3 regions of the Streptomyces sp. TM32 genome follow, and region 1 is predicted to be linked to each of the others. Evidence: riboswitches for the same ligand, from Rfam matches in the RefSeq annotation. Region 1 holds a riboswitch; each other region holds the start of a gene.
The links. Region 1 has a riboswitch for cobalamin ahead of EST92_RS16170 (prenyltransferase/squalene oxidase repeat-containing protein). Riboswitches for the same ligand answer to the same signal wherever they lie in the genome.
Positions count from the first base shown of each region.

Region 2: another riboswitch for cobalamin. It lies ahead of EST92_RS21515 (HoxN/HupN/NixA family nickel/cobalt transporter); the one in region 1 lies ahead of EST92_RS16170 (prenyltransferase/squalene oxidase repeat-containing protein).
Region 3: another riboswitch for cobalamin. It lies ahead of metE (5-methyltetrahydropteroyltriglutamate--homocysteine S-methyltransferase); the one in region 1 lies ahead of EST92_RS16170 (prenyltransferase/squalene oxidase repeat-containing protein).

Region 1 covers NZ_SDIG01000063.1:9,588-14,736, forward strand. Annotated here, with positions in the region: gene EST92_RS16160 (CbiQ family ECF transporter T component) at 1-228, opposite strand, end outside; gene EST92_RS16165 (SCO2322 family protein) at 225-884, opposite strand; gene EST92_RS16170 (prenyltransferase/squalene oxidase repeat-containing protein) at 884-2,203, opposite strand; cobalamin riboswitch at 2,367-2,522, opposite strand; gene EST92_RS16175 (MBL fold metallo-hydrolase) at 2,626-3,696, opposite strand; gene EST92_RS16180 (aldehyde dehydrogenase) at 3,895-5,149, shown strand, end outside.
Region 2 covers NZ_SDIG01000106.1:6,826-11,974, reverse strand. Annotated here, with positions in the region: gene EST92_RS21535 (nucleoside/nucleotide kinase family protein) at 1-57, shown strand, start outside; gene EST92_RS21530 (hypothetical protein) at 20-448, opposite strand; gene EST92_RS21525 (MarR family transcriptional regulator) at 575-1,270, shown strand; gene EST92_RS21520 (alpha/beta hydrolase) at 1,267-2,115, shown strand; cobalamin riboswitch at 2,195-2,436, shown strand; gene EST92_RS21515 (HoxN/HupN/NixA family nickel/cobalt transporter) at 2,467-3,723, shown strand; gene EST92_RS21510 (VOC family protein) at 3,733-4,233, opposite strand; gene EST92_RS21505 (DoxX family protein) at 4,381-4,884, opposite strand.
Region 3 covers NZ_SDIG01000161.1:7,781-12,929, forward strand. Annotated here, with positions in the region: gene metE (5-methyltetrahydropteroyltriglutamate--homocysteine S-methyltransferase) at 1-1,752, opposite strand, end outside; cobalamin riboswitch at 1,911-2,127, opposite strand; gene EST92_RS26225 (aldo/keto reductase) at 2,291-3,349, shown strand; gene EST92_RS26230 (cupredoxin domain-containing protein) at 3,588-4,001, shown strand; gene EST92_RS26235 (hypothetical protein) at 4,040-4,507, shown strand; gene EST92_RS26240 (Ig-like domain-containing protein) at 4,553-5,149, opposite strand, start outside.

The DNA.
Region 1 (5,149 bases):
CAGCCGGACTGCGATCACGACCAGGCCGAGCTTGACGAACGCCCCGTACGAACGGGCCCAGGGCGCCTCCGTACGGCGGGCCGCCACGACATGACCGGCCACCCCCACCAGCAGCCCCAGCAGCAGCGGATCGGTGGTGCGGGAGGCCGCGGTGGCCAGGCCGAGCGCCCACAGCCACCAGGCGCCGGCCGGCAGCGCGGTGGTACGGGTCGCCCGCGGGGCGCTCATCCGCGCCGGCGGCGGAGCTGCCACCCGGCCGCCGCACCCAGGACCACGAGGACCGCGATGCCGCCGAACAGCCCGGTGGACGGCCCGCCGTCGTCCCCGCCGTCCGCCGCCGCGCCCGGGGCCGGCGACGCCGCGGACCGTGCCCCCTTCGAGTCGTTCACCCGCTCCGCGCACCCCGCCTTCGGGTAACCGGCGACGGCACACAGCAAGGCGCTCGCGTCGTAGCGCAGCGGCCGGGCGACCGCCGCCAGCGCCTCGCCCGCCGAGGCGTCCTCGGACACCTGGGCGCACGCCGTCCGCGACGCCGGTGGCCGCTCGCCGCCGGGCGCGTCCGCCGCGGTACCGAAGTCGACGACGACGCCGACCCGTTTGCGGCCCTCCTCGGCGGGGGTGGCCCGGCAGATCGCGTCGAAACCGGGCGCCGTACGGGGCTTGCCGGCCGCGGCGGAATCGGCGCCGACGGCGAAGCGGAACCCGGCGACCGCACCGTCGGCCGGCCGCAGGGTGCCCGGCCCCTCGGTGGCGTACGTCCAGGAACTGCCCTTGCCCTCCCAGACGGACCAGTAGCGGTACTCCTGGGCCTGGGCGGGCCCGGCGGCCAGACCGGTGACCGTGCCGGCCAGCAGCGCGGCGCCGGCGAGGGTGGCGCGCCGCATCAGTGCCCGCCCCTCTTGCGGCCGCTGAGCAGGAAACCGAGGCCTGCGCCGAAGGCGAGGCCGACGCCGATGATCCACCACGGCATGCCGCCGCCGTCGTCGTCCTTGGCGGCGGCCTGGGAGTGCTTGCCCGGGACGGCGGCCGGCTCGGGGCCGGTGGCGTTGAGCGCGGTGACCAGGTCGGTGCCGCCGAAGGAGCGCGGGTCGCTGCCGGTGGCGTGCGCGGCCAGCACCAGCTGGGCGTACGCGGCGGGGCCGTTCTGCCGCGCCCAGCCCGTCGCGTTCTTCTGAAGCCAGGCCAGCGGCCGTCGGGCCTCGGCGCCGTGTCCGCCGGCCGCCAGCGCCACCACGGCGTCCGCGGTGTTGCCGACGTCGGGCTGCGGCTCGGCGCCCGGCATCGCGGACAGAAGGTGCTGCCCGTTCTTGTCGAGCTGGGCGACGAGATAGGCGGCGCCGCCGTCCGCGGCCTGCGTCGCGGAGACCCTGCCCGCCTTGTCCTTGCCGTCCTTGCAGGCCGGCGGCGCGACCGGGGTCCGGTCGCGGCGGCCGGTGGGCGCGACGACAAAGCCCTTGCCGAGCACGCCGGTTGCGGCGGCCGCGGTGGCGTCGGCGTTCGCAGCCGCGCCCTTGAGCTGGAAGGTGAACGCGCCGTGCGCGTCCTCCTTGCCCGCGCACCCGAGTCGGAAGGTGAGCAGCCCGTCGTAGGGGGTCCGGTGCTTCTTCGACGTCACCGACGCCGGCTTCTGCCCGGCTGCCGCGAGCGCCCCGATGACCACGGAGGTGGAGTTGGCGTCGCCGGGCGAGCCGGGCATCGAGCTCCAGCTGCCGTCGTCGTTCTGCACCGACTTCAGCCAGCCCACCGCCTTGTCCACGCTGGCGCCGTGCCCGCCCAACGCGGCCAGCGCCTGCACCGCGGCGGCTGTCTGGTTGGTGTCCCGCATCGTCTTGGCGGCACAGGGCTTGCCCGGCTCGGCTCGGAAGGCGGTGAACGCGCCGTCCGCGCACTGCTGCCCGACCAGCCACCGCACGGCCGACGTCGCCGGGCGCACCCCCACCGTGTGCTGCGCCAGCAGCGCGAGCGACTGCCGCCACACCCCGTCGTACTGCGGGTCCTTGGTGCCGTACAGACCCGAGGGCAGCTTCTTGGCCGCGGCGGACGGGGAACCGGCGGTAGCGGCAGGGGCGGCAGCGTACGCGGCAGGGGCGGCTGCCGCGCCCAGCACCATCGCGGCCGCCAGCGCCGTGGCGGCGCGGCGCGCCAAGGGGGCGCCGGAGTGCGGCGCGGGGGCCTGCTGGGCCAGGGAAGCCGTGGGGGCCATCGGGTCGGTGCCTCTCGGGTCGGGTCGCGGCGGCCACGCAGCCGCGCTCGGCCGCCCACCCGGGCACCGATCCGGGGATCGGGCGCGGTGGCACCGGGCTCAGCTCCGTATACCTCGACGGTGCCGCGCACCGGCCGTCCGCGGGCGGACGGCCGGTGTGGCGGGAGCCTTGGTCGTGCCCCTCGGGTGTTCCGGCTCGTACGGCCGCTCCGCGCCGGCCTGGGGCGTGGACGGGCCGTCCTCACGGTTGCGGGTCAGCGCCGGATTTCCACCGGCTTCCCCCGATCGGACACGGATGAAGTTGTCCCGCACACCTTAACCGGCGGCCCGCCCGGCATTCGCTCGCCCGTACGAGCCGGAGACGCACCGCGTACGAGCTGCACGGACACAGGACGAACCCGCAGATACCCACGACGCATCCCCTACGCCCGGCCACCGCCCCCGTCCACCGCCTGATACTGCACGGGGCCGGAGCCCGGCACGCACTCCGCATGACCCAGTTTCACCAGTCGGCGCAGATGTGCCTCGGCCTCCGAGACGGCGATGGTGCGGGAGCCGTAAGGGATCTGCTCCCAGGGGCGGTTCCACTCCATGGCCATGGCGAGCTGCCAGGGCGTGCGGGGTTCGCTCAGCAGCGTCCGCAACCGGTCGAGCCGCTCCTCGTGGTGGGCCAGGAGCGTGCGGACGCGGCCGCCGGCGTCGGTGAAGGCGTGCTGATGCGCGGGCAGCACCTCGGCGGGGGCGAGCCGGCCGACGCGTTCGAGGGAGTCGAGGTAGTCGCCCAGGGGGTCGGCGGCCTCGCCCGAGTTCCCGGCCGGGTCCTCGTACAGGCCGATGTGCGGAGTGATGCCCGGCAGGAGGTGGTCACCGGAGAAGAGCCGGCCGAAGCCGCGGGTCCGCCGGGCGGGGTGCTCCTCCTCCAGATGCAGACACACATGGCCCGGGGTGTGCCCGGGTGTCCAGATCGCGCGCAGCCGGCGCCCCGGCAGATCGAGCAGCTCGCCGGGGCCGATCTCGCGGTCCGGCAGCGCGGCCCGCATGCCGGGCATCCGCCGGCCGCCCCCGGTGGCCCGGGCCGTGCGCAGCGGCGCCAGATGGCCGTCCGGCGCGCCCGCCGCCGCGAGCCTGGCGATGAGGTGGTCGAGCCACTGGTCCGACGTGGCCCCGCGGGTGCGGCGGACCACGGCGGTGTCCGCGGCGTGCATCGCGAGCCAGGCGCCGGAGGCCTCCCGCACCTTGGCGGAGAGGCCGTGGTGGTCGGGGTGGTGGTGGGTGATCAGTACGCCGTGGAGGTCGGTGAGAGCGAAACCGCAGGCGGCGACGCCGGCGACGAGGGTGTCCCAGGAGTCCGGGTCGTCCCAGCCGGTGTCGATGAGCACCGGCCCCCGGTCGGTCTCCAGGAGGTGGACGAGGGTGTGGCCGAGCGGGTTGTCCGGGATGGGGACGGCGATGCTCCACACGCCGCCCCGGTGGTCGGTCACCTGCGTCGTCATCCCGGTCCCCTCTCGGTCCGCCGTGCGCCGGCACGCGCATCACTATAACTAGAACGAGTTTCAATGCGGCCGGAACTGCGCCCCTGGGTGCGCGCCTTGGGGATTCGGCCGGCGCCGTGGACTCCTCCCGGTAGAACTGATATCAGTTCTGCTGAGTGATTCTGATGCAGCGTCAGGAACCATCGGGAGGCGGCAGCGATGAGCGACCTCGTCGAGCACGGAAAGCTCTACCTGGGCGGGGCGTGGGCCGATCCGGCCGGCCGGGACACCATCGAGGTCGTCTCGCCGCACACCGAGCGGGTCATCGGCCGGGTGCCGCACGCCTCGCGGGCCGACGTCGACCGGGCGGTGGCCGCGGCCCGCACGTCCTTCGCGTCCGGGGAGTGGGCGAACGCCCCGCTGGCGGACCGGATCGCGGTGGTCACCCGCATCAAGGACGCCTTCGCGGCCCGCAGCGAGGAGTTCGCCAGGGTCATCAGCTCCGAGAACGGCACCCCGTTCACCTCCGGCGTCATGGTGCAGGCGCTGGCCGCGATGCTGGTGTGGGACACCGCGCTCACGGTGGCCCGGGACTTCCCGTTCGAGGAGCGGCGGGCCGGGGTGCTGGGTCCGCTGCTGGTACGGCGGGAGCCGGCCGGGGTGGTCGCGGCCGTGGTGCCGTGGAACGTCCCGCAGTTCACCGCCGCGGCCAAGCTCGCGCCGGCCCTGCTGGCCGGGTGCTCGGTGGTGCTGAAGGTGTCGCCGGAGACGCCGCTGGACGCGTACCTCCTCGCGGAGATCGCGTTGGAGGCGGGGCTGCCGCCGGGCGTGCTGTCGATCCTGCCGGCCGACCGCGAGGTGAGTGAGTACCTGGTGGGGCACCCGGGCGTGGACAAGGTGTCGTTCACCGGCTCGGTGGCGGCGGGCAAGCGGGTCATGGAGGTCGCGGCCCGCAACCTCAGCCGGGTCACGCTGGAGCTGGGCGGCAAGTCCGCCGCGGTGATCCTGCCGGACGCCGATCTGGACGCGGCGGTGGCCGGCATCGTGCCGTTCGCCTGGATGATCAACGGCCAGGCGTGCGTGGCCCAGACCCGGATCCTCGCGCCGCGCAGCCACTACGACGAGATCGCCGAGCGGTTCACCGCGGCGGCGAGCGCGCTGACCGTCGGCGACCCGCTGGATCCGGCCACCGAGGTCGGCCCGCTGGTCGCCCGCCGCCAGCAGCAGCGCTCGCTGGACTACATCGCGCTGGGGCAGCAGGAAGGCGCCAAGGTCCTGACCGGCGGCGGCCGTCCCGCGGGGCAGCCGACGGGCTGGTACGTCGAGCCGACCCTCTTCGGCGAGGTCACCAACTCCATGCGGATCGCCCGCGAGGAGATCTTCGGCCCGGTCATCTGCCTGCTGCCGTACGGCGACGAGGCGGAGGCGGTACGGATCGCCAACGACTCCGACTACGGGCTCTCCGGCTCGGTGT
Region 2 (5,149 bases), on a different contig from region 1:
GCCGACCTCGTCATCCGCTTCACACCCGACGAGGCTCCGTCCCCCGAAGGCGCATAGGCCCCTGCTCCCGGCCTCCTTGCTGCTGCTCGTCGGCGAGCAGCCCGGCCACCGACAGGGCGCCCCAGCCCACGGACACCGCCACCGCCACCGCCCGGCGGCCGCGCCCCGGCAGCGTCGCGCCGAGCAGCGCGGCATCCCCCAAGTCGGCGGCGATCCGCACATATGCGGCGGTGCGCAGCGCCGGCCCTTCCGGAGCCAGCGCCAGCGCCAGCCCGCTCACCGCGTCCCGCCAGGCCAGCGGACGCAGCGAGATCCGGGTCGCCGGCGCGGTCCGCCCCGCGGCATCGACCAGCCCCGAGGGCCGCGCCAGCAGACCGGGCGCCGCGGCCACCGCCACCCCGTACGCCGCCGTGGCCACCCCGACCGCACGCAACAAAGAGACCTTCATCCACCGTCCGCCTTCCTCACTCACCGGTCGCCGGTCACACGAGCCCCGTCAGACTCGTTGTCCCCTCCAACTCCTTTCCGCGGCAACCCCCTTCCCAAACGACATCACAGGTGTCACCATGACACTATGAGTGTCATCGAGGGGGATGCATTGGGGGAGAGATTGAGCAGCGACAGCGTCATCGAGGGGGAGTCCATGTCCATGAGCACCATCGAGCGCGACAGCGACAGCCGTGGCCACGGCCACGGCGACAACGGCGACAACGGCGGAGCACCGGCGCCCGACGACGAGCTGCTGTACGGCGTCATCCGGCGCCTGTGGCCACTGCACCGCACGGTCGTGCGCGTGGTGGAACGCGAACTGTCCGGCACGGGCCTGACCGCCGGCGAACACGCACTACTGGACGCGCTGCACGCCGACGGTCCGCGGACCGTCCCGCAGTTGGCGCGCGCGATGGACCTCGACCGGCAGCCGGTGCAGCGCTGGGTGAACCACGCCGTCGAACTGGGCCTGGCGGTGACGGCACCCAACCCCGCCCACCGCCGCTCGTCGCTGATCCAGCTCACGAGCGAGGGCGCGGAGGCGATACGCGGGATCCGGACGTTCGAGACGGCGCAGCTGCGGCAGCGGCTGGCCGATCTACCCGCCGAGGACCTCCGCACCGCGCTGCACGTACTCGACCGACTCGGTGAGGAATTCCGGCACCTCGGGAACGGCTCACACGTTCCTCCGGAGGAACCCGACAGTCGCGGCAATACCGACGCCAGCCGCATCCAGCCCAGCTCACCCCATCCGACGCACAAAGGACGGCTCAGAGAATGACCCGCAGAATCACCGCCTGGTCCGAGATCGACAACGGCCTCGTGCCGGTCGAGGAGGGCGAACTCTTCTACGAGACGGCGGGCTCGGGCCCCGCGGTGGTACTGCTGCACGGCGCGATGCTCGACCAACACATGTGGGACGAGCAGTTCGCCTGGCTGGTGAACTCCGGCCTGCGCGCGATCCGTTACGACCTCCGCGGCCACGGCCTGTCCTCCACCGTGGCCGGTGACTACGCCCCTCACGACGACCTGTGCGCGCTTCTCGACGCCCTCGACGTGCCCCGCGCCGTCCTCGTCGGCCTCTCCCACGGCGCCCGGGTCGCGCTGGACACCGCCCTCGCCCACCCGGACCGGGTGGCGGCTCTCGCACTCGCCTCGCCCGGGATCAGCGGCCGCGCCTTCACCGACCCCTTCATCCTGGAGCACATCAAGGAGCAGGTGGCGGCGATCGGCGCACCGGACGGCGTGGAGCGCTATATCGAGCACTTCCTGCGGATGTGGGTGGACGGACCGCACCGCGAACCGTCCGCGGTGCACCCGGGATTCCGTGAGCGGATGCGCGCCTCGGCCGAGGCCAATGTGGAGGTGCACGGCGAGGGGACGGGGGGCGGGATGCCCCTTGAGGTCGGAGCCGCCGGGCGGCTGGGGGAAATCCGGGTACCGACGGTCGTGTGCGACGGCGATCTCGACGGCCGCGACATCTCCGCCAACGCCCATGCGATCGCGCTGTCCGTCCCCGGCGCCCACAGGGTCCGGGTACCGGGCGCGGGCCATATGGTCAATCTGGAGAACACCGCGCTCTTCGACCAGGAACTCCATACCTTTCTCTGCTCCCTGGACCTGTGACGGACGAGCCTCTCCCGCGGACGGCGCTCCCGCCCGTCCCCGGACCCGGACCACGGACCGCACCCCTCCCCCGCGGCGGTTAGAGTGGCTGGGCCGTGGTGCTCGGGAAGACCGGTGACGGACCTTGAGGTCCCAGTCCGGAGCGGCCCTCGCCACTGTGATCGGGGAGTTTCCACCCCTTCCGCAGACGCATGACGCCTCTGCGGCGCCACTGACCGCAGCCCGCGGCCGGGAAGGCGGGGCGGACGCGCGCACCCCAGCTCTTGAGGAGCAGGGAGGTACCCGCAAGCCAGGAGACCGGCCACGGCATTTCACGAACTGATCCACGAGGTGCTGGAGCGTGACCGCCGGATGGCCCTGTCCACCGATACCCCGAACACCCCTGCCTCCGGCGCCTTCCGCTGGCGCCGGCAGGACACCGTCCGCACCGCGGGCCTGATGGCCGTCATAGCCGGACTGCACGTCGTCGCCTTCGGCGTGCTCTTCCTGCTGGTGGTCCCGCACCACTACACCGTCGGCAGCCGGGTCTTCGGCGTCGGGCTGGGCATCACCGCGTACACCCTCGGCATGCGGCACGCCTTCGACGCCGACCACATCGCCGCCATCGACAACACCACCCGCAAGCTGATGGCCGACGGCAAGCGGCCGGTCTCGGTCGGCTTCTGGTTCGCGCTCGGCCACTCCAGCGTGGTCGTCGTGATGGCCGCCCTCGTGGCAGGCGGCGCGCAGCTCGCCGGCATCCTGCTCAACGACGAGTCCCGCATGCACCAGATCCTGGGCACGGTCGGGACCACCGTCTCGGGGTCGTTCCTCTACCTCATCGCCGCCCTCAACCTCATCGCGCTCTCCGGGATGTGGCGGGTCTTCCGCGAGATGCGCAGCGGCCGCTACGACGAGGCCGAGCTGGAGCGGCAACTCGACTCACGCGGCTTCATGAACCGCTTCCTGGGGCGGTTCACCCGCTCCGTCTCCCGCCCCGGCCAGATGTTCCCGCTCGGCTTCCTCTTCGGGATCGGCTTCGACACCGCGACCGAAGTGACCCTGATGGTGATGGCGGGCAGCGGCGCCGCGGCCGGTCTGCCCTGGTACGCGGTGCTGTGTCTGCCGCTGCTCTTCGCCGCCGGAATGAGCCTGTTCGACACCCTCGACGGCACCTTCATGAACTTCGCCTACCAGTGGGCGTTCTCCAACCCGGTGCGCAAGGTCTACTACAACCTCGCGATCACCGGCCTCTCGATCGCCGTCGCCTTCTTCATCGGCACGATCGAACTGGTGACGGTGCTGCACGACAAGCTCGCCCTCACCGACCCGCTGACCGGCTGGATATCCGGCCTCGACCTCGACAACGTCGGCTTCATCATCGTCGGCCTGTTCGTGGTCGTGTGGGCCGCGGCGCTGGCGTACTGGCGACTGTCGGGCGTCGAGAAGCGCTGGACGGAGCGGACCCGGCAAGCACAGCAGGCGGATCCGGGGTTTACGGCAGATCTGACAGGTACGGCAGCTACCGAGAAAGAGGTGCTCGACAAAGAGGTGCTCGACCCGAGTCCCGCAGCGGGGCAGGGGCCGAGCCTGTCCGATCCGGCCCCGCCCCGGTCTCCCCTCAGGTAGCCGACCCCGTCAGGTAGCCGACCCCGCCGCCGCCCCCGTCTCCAGGTCCGGCCCCCAGCGCTCCAGGGCCGCCGCCAGATCGAGCGGCAGCAGGCGGTCAGGCTGGTCCGGGCCGGGCCAGTCCTCGCGCGGCACCCGCCACATCACCTCGAACTCGTTGCCGTCCGGGTCCTTGGCGTACAGCGACTTGGCGACGAGATGGTCACTGGCTCCCAGCAGGGCGCCCCGCTCGTCGAGCCGGTCACGCGCCGCGACGAGTTCGCCGAGCGTGCCGACCTCCCAGGCGAGGTGGTAGAGCCCGACCCGTCCGGCTTCGGGCCCGGGGGCCCCGGGCCCCACCGTGAACAGCCCCAGGTCATGATCGTTGAGTGAGCCGGGAGCGCTGAGAAACGCGGCGCGCCCCGGCACTTCGACATCCACCGTCAGCCCGAGGGCCTCGGTGTAGAAGGCGACGGACCGCGCCACCTCACGTACGTAGAGCACCGCGTGGTTGAGACGTCGTACCGGCATGGTCCTGCTCTCCGCTCTTCCGCCGCGGCACCACCGTGGTGCCGCCGCACTCCCCGTTTCCGGCTCCGCTGTTCCTGCCTGTCCCGAGACGGCGCCTGTTCCTGCCGTGCCCGGGGCGGCACCCGTTCCTGCCCTCCCCGCCCGGTGTCACTTCCGGACCACCAGCATCACGCCCGCCACGACCACCCCCAGCACCAGCGCGGCCGCGCCGCGGGCCGGCCGGTGGACCCGCAGGCCGGGCAGGAAGCGGTCAACGGCCAAGCGGCCGGGCCCGGTCAGCGCCAGGGCCGCCGCACCGGCGGTCAGCAGCAGCTCGTACTCCACGCCCTTGGGCGCGAAGAAGCCCCCGCCCCACTTCACGGCCAGGGCATTGACCATCGTGCCGACGACCGCCGCGGCGGCGAGCGGGGTGAGCAGACCGGCCGCCAGCCCGAGCCCGCCGAGCGTCTCACTGAGACCGGCGACGACGGCCATCGTCCGGCCGGCCGGATAGCCGCTCATCGTGAAGAACTGCCCGGTCCCGTCGAGCCCCGGACCGCCGAACCAGCCGAACAGCTTCTGGGCGCCGTGAGCCGCCATGGTCAGCCCGAGCGCGAGCCGCAGCACCAGCAGCCCGGCGTCGTAGCCGTACGGAGCGGGTTTGTCGCGCATCGATACGCCGAGGCGGGAGGGCTCAAGAGTGCTGAGGGGGGACATCATCAGGAGCGCTCTTTCACAGGTCGAGGACCGGTCCGCGAACTCACGAACCAGTTACTTGAAACTTCAAGTCACTCTCGACGATACACAGCACCCCCCACGGCGAACAACAGCGCGCGGCAGCCTCGGGCGGCCCGCCGCACGCCATCCGCACGCCCGCCACACGCCCTCCCGGCTCAGGCCCGGTCCGGACTCAGGACGGGTCCTGGCTCAGGGCGGG
Region 3 (5,149 bases), on a different contig from region 1:
CGGCTGGTCGTCGCGGACGAAGGACCAGGCGAGCATGGTGACCGGTCCGGTGAGCATGCCCTTGACCGGGCGGTCGGTGAGCGACTGGGCGTACCGCGTCCAGCGCACCGTCATCGGCTCGGGGCGGGAGAGGTCACCGGCCAGGATCGGCGGGCGGACACAGCGGGTGCCGTAGGACTGCACCCAGCCGTGCTGGGTGGTGAGCGCGCCGGTCAGCTGCTCGGCGAAGTACTGGACCATGTCATTGCGCTCGGGCTCCCCGTGCACCAGGACGTCGAGTCCGGCCTTCTCCTGGAAGGCGAGGACCTCGCGGATCTCGGCCGCGATCCGCTCGTCGTAGACGGCGGCGTCGATCCGCCCGGCCCGCAGCGCGGCGCGGGCCCCGCGCAGCTGGTCGGTCTGCGGGAACGAGCCGATGGTCGTGGTCGGCAGCAGCGGCAGCCCGAGGTGGGCGCGCTGGGCGGCGGCCCGCTCGGCGTACGGCTGGGAGCGGCGGCAGTCGGCGTCGGTGACGGCCGCGGCCCGGGCCCGTACCGCCGGGTCGTGCGTGAGCTGCGAACGGGCGCGGGCCGCCAGGTCCGCCCGGTTGGCGGCGAGTTCGGCGGCGATCGCGCCGGTGCCCCGGCTCAGACCGCGCGCCAGCGTCACGACCTCGGCGGTCTTCTGCCGGGCGAACGCCAGCCAGCGGGCGATCTGCGGGTCGATCTCCCGCTCCACCCCGACGTCCAGCGGGACGTGCAGCAGCGAGCAGGACGACGACACATCGACCCGCTCGGCCAGACCGAGCAGCGTCCCCAGGGTGGCCAGCGACTTCTCGAAGTCGTTGAGCCATACGTTGCGGCCGTTGACGACCCCGGCGACCAGCCGCTTGCCGGGCAGCCCCCCGGCCGCCGCGAGGTCGGCGAGGTTGCCGGCCGCGGCGCCGGTGAAGTCCAGCGCCAGGCCCTCGACGGGCGCCTTGGCCAGCACCGGCAGCGCCTCGCCCAGCCGGTCGAAGTACGAGGCGACCAGCAGCTGCGGGCGGTCGGTGAGCGCACCGAGGTCCCGGTAGGCGCGGGCCGAGGCGTCGAGTTCGGCGGGGGAGCGGTCCTGCACCAGGGCCGGTTCGTCCAGCTGCACCCAGTGGGCGCCGGCCGCCCGCAGATCGGCGAGCACCTCGGCGTAGACGGGCAGCAGCCGGTCGAGCAGCGTCAGCGGGTCGAAGCCGGCCGCGACACCGGGCGCGGGCTTGGCCAGCAGAAGGTAGCTGACCGGACCGACCAGCACCGGGCGGGCGGTGAGGCCGAGCGCGAGCGCCTCCCGCAGTTCGGTCACCTGCTTGACGGAGTCCGCGGCGAAGACCGTGTCCGGTCCCAACTCCGGTACCAGATAGTGATAGTTGGTGTCGAACCACTTGGTCATCTCCAGCGGCGCCACGTCCTGGGTGCCGCGGGCCATCGCGAAGTAGCCGTCCAGGGGGTCGGCGGCCACCGCGGCGCGGTGCCGGGCCGGAATCGCCCCCACCATCACGGTGGTGTCCAGGACGTGGTCGTAGTACGAGAAGTCGCCGGTCGGCACCTCGTGGACACCGGCCTCGGCGAGCTGTTGCCAGGTGTCGCGGCGCAGTGCGGCGGCGGTCTTCCCGAGGGCATCGGCGCTGACGCGGCCCTTCCAGTAGCCCTCGACGGCCTTCTTCAGTTCCCGGTGCGGTCCCTGCCGGGGGTAGCCGTGGACGGTGGCGCGGGCGGCCGCGGCGGCGGATGTGCTGGTCACGGAACTCTCCTTCGCGAGTATGTCTCCATGGATCCCGGGACGGGTCGAGCGCGCGAAGGGACGGCGAACCGTGCGGGCCGCGGCGCCAACTCGCCGTCCGTGCCCGCCTGTGGTGTCCGCCGACCTTCCCTCGAGGTCACCGAGATCGCCCCGTGCGCCGGTCGCACGGGGGCACTGGCAGGTCTTCGGACTCGTGGGCACATCCGCCGAGGCGGACATCTACTGGCCGTCGCTTCCCAGACCCGGCCGGGTCCAGTGCGTATGACGGCGGTCGTTCCCACTCACCGCTGCGGGGCAGTCCCGGAATTCCACCGGGTTCCCTCTTGCGACGCGCCTGCCTGGCGGGCAGGGCGAACCAGTTGCACCTGCCACCCTAGACGAGTAAGTCCGATCTCCCTTCTGGCCCCCGGACTCCCGCGGGTGACATGGGCCACCGCCGCCGGGGACGCGCCCGCCGCCGTGCCTTGCTGTGGAGTGCACTCCAGCTCCTAGCGTGGGCGCAGGACGTGACCACCTGTCGCGGAACGAAGGGGACATCGTGCGGTACACACTGTTCGGCAGGACCGGCCTGCGGGTGAGCGAGCTGAGCCTGGGGACCATGACCATGGGCGGCGGCCGGGGATGGGGCACCGACAAGGACACCAGCAGCCGGATCCTGGACGCCTATGCGGACGCGGGCGGCAACTTCATCGACACCGCCAACAACTACACCGAGGGCTCCTCGGAGCGGATCCTGGGCGAGCTGCTCGAAGGCCGCCGCGACAACTTCGTGCTGGCTACCAAGTACACCTGCGCGACCCGCAAGGGCGACGTGAACGCCGCGGGCAACCACCGCAAGAACCTGGTCCGTTCGGTGGAGGCCAGCCTGGAGCGGCTGCGCACCGACCACGTCGATGTGCTGTGGGTGCACGCACGGGACCACTTCACGCCCGTGGAGGAGGTGATGCGGGCGCTCGACGACGTGGTGCGGTCGGGCAAGGTGCTCCATGTCGGCGTCTCCGACTGGTCAGCCTGGGAGATCGCCCAGGCCAACACCCTCGCCGAGCTGCGCGGCTGGACCGCGTTCGCGGGCTCGCAGCTGCGCTACAACCTGCTGGAGCGGACGCCGGAACGGGAACTGCTGCCGCAGGCCCGCGCCTTCGATCTGGCCGTGCTGGCCTGGGCGCCGCTCGCGGCCGGCAAGCTCACCGGCAAGTACCGCCGCGGGGAGACCGGCCGGCTGGACGGCGAGGCCGCGGACGGCCCACGCGACCCCCGGGCGGAGGAGACCGTCACCGCGGTGCTGGAGATCGCCGAGCAGGGCGGCTGGAGCCCGGCGCAGGTGGCGCTGGCGTGGCTGCGCGGCCGGCCCGGCACCGTCATCCCGATCATCGCCGCCACCAAGGAGAGCCAGCTCCGCGACAACCTCGGCGCGGTCGAGGTCACGCTCGACGCCGACGCGCTGGCGCGGCTCGACCGGACCAGCGCGGTCTCCCTCGGCTTCCCGCACGACTTCCTGCGGCAGCCACAGGTCGTCGAGAACGTCTACGGCGACCGCTGGGACCGGATCGAGGACCGCCGCTCCACCTACCGCCGGACGACCGGCGGGATCGGCTGACCCGCCGGCGGGGTCGGCCGACCGGCCGTCGGGATCCACGGACCGGCCGGCCGCCGCCGTCGAGACCCGCCCCTCCGGGGGGCCGCACGCCGCACCCCGCCGCCCGGCCCCCCCGGAGGGGCGGGTGTACGCCGAACGCCGCCGCCCGGATGGCCGGGCGGCGGCGTCTGCTGTCTATTGAGTCAGGAGGTGGCCCGCCCGGGGCCGGACCGGACGGACCGAAGGAGAAGGACGCCCGATGAGGAGAACCGCCGGCCCGGCCGTCGCCCTGGCCGCCGTCGCGCTGTGCACCGTGGGCCTCGGCAGCTGTACGAACAGCGGCGGCGGCACCGCCCCGGCCCGGTCCCGCACCCCCTCCGTGCCGACGGTGACCGCGGGGCCGACCGGCGCGGCCCCGGCCACCGCACGCCTGATCATCAAGGACTTCGCCTTCAAGCCGGCCGCCCTGTCCGTTCGGCCGGGCGGCACGGTCACCGTGGTCAACGAGGACTCCACCACCCACACCGTGACGGCCACCGGCTCGAAGGCCTTCGACACCGGCAGCATCGGGTCGGGCAAGACCGTCACCTTCAAGGCTCCGGGCAAGGCCGGCAGCTACCCCTTCATCTGCTCGATCCACCCGTACATGAAGGGCACGCTCACCGTCCGCTGACCGCTCGACCGCCGCTCACCATGAGGTTTGGAGATGCCGTGGCACCAGACAGCTCCGCACCGGAGCACGGCGCCGTACCGGGGCGCGGGCGGGGACGCCGGGTCGCCCGCGGCATCGCGCGGGTGCTCGCGGCGGCCGGGCTGGCCGTGGACGCCGCCGTCCATGCCCGGCTCGCCGCCCAGTACGACGCGGTCACCGCGACCATCGGCCAGGGCACCCTCTTCCGCGTCGAGGCCGTCCTCGCCGCAATCGCCGCCCTGCTGGTGCTGGTCTGGCGGCGGCCGGCGGTCGACCTCTTCGCCTGGCTGGTCGCCACGGGCGGCCTCGCGCTGCTGCTCCTGTACACCTACGTGGACGTCGGCACGCTGGGGCCGGTGCCGAACATGTACGAACCGGCCTGGATCAGGGACAAGAAGATCGCCGCCCTCGCCCAGGCCGTCGCCGTCCTGGCCACCGTCTTTCTGCTGTTCACCCGCGCCCGGCCGCAGGGCAGACACCGCAGATGAGCCTGCGCCGCGCGGGTCGGTCCCGGGTCGGTGCTGCCGCCCGGGTCAGTGGCCGAGCGCGCTGCGCTGCTGCCACTGCTGCCAGCTCTCCTGCCAGACCTCCAGGCCGTTGCCGACGTCGGTCTTGGCGGTGCTGCTGGTGCCCTTCACCTCGACCGTGGAGCCGATCGGGAGGAAGTCGTAGATCTTCTTGGCGTCCGAGGTGGTCATGCCGAAGCAGCCGTGGCTGTTGTTCTCCACACCGATCGACTTGTTCCACGGGGCGGAGTGCAGGAAGGTCCCGGACGCCGTCATGTGGGTGACCCACTTGGAGGGCAGCTTCCACTTGTCGCCGTAGCCGATGGTGGCGGAGTCCATCGTCTCGGCCGCGTTCTTGCTGCGCACCGTGTGCACCCCGCCGCGGGTCGGGGCCTCGGGGGAGCCCGCGGAGCCCTTGATGCTGCCGACGTTCTTGCCGTTCTCGTACATCGTCAGGGTGTGTGACGGGACATCGATGACGGCCTTGCGGTCCTTGCCGATGGTGAAGCCGAAGTTGTAGTCCCGGGTGAACCAGCCGCCGTCCGTGCCGGAGTTGATCCCGGACAGCGCGCCCTTCACGGAGACCTTGGTGCCGGCCGGCCAGTAGTCCTTGGGCCGCCAGTC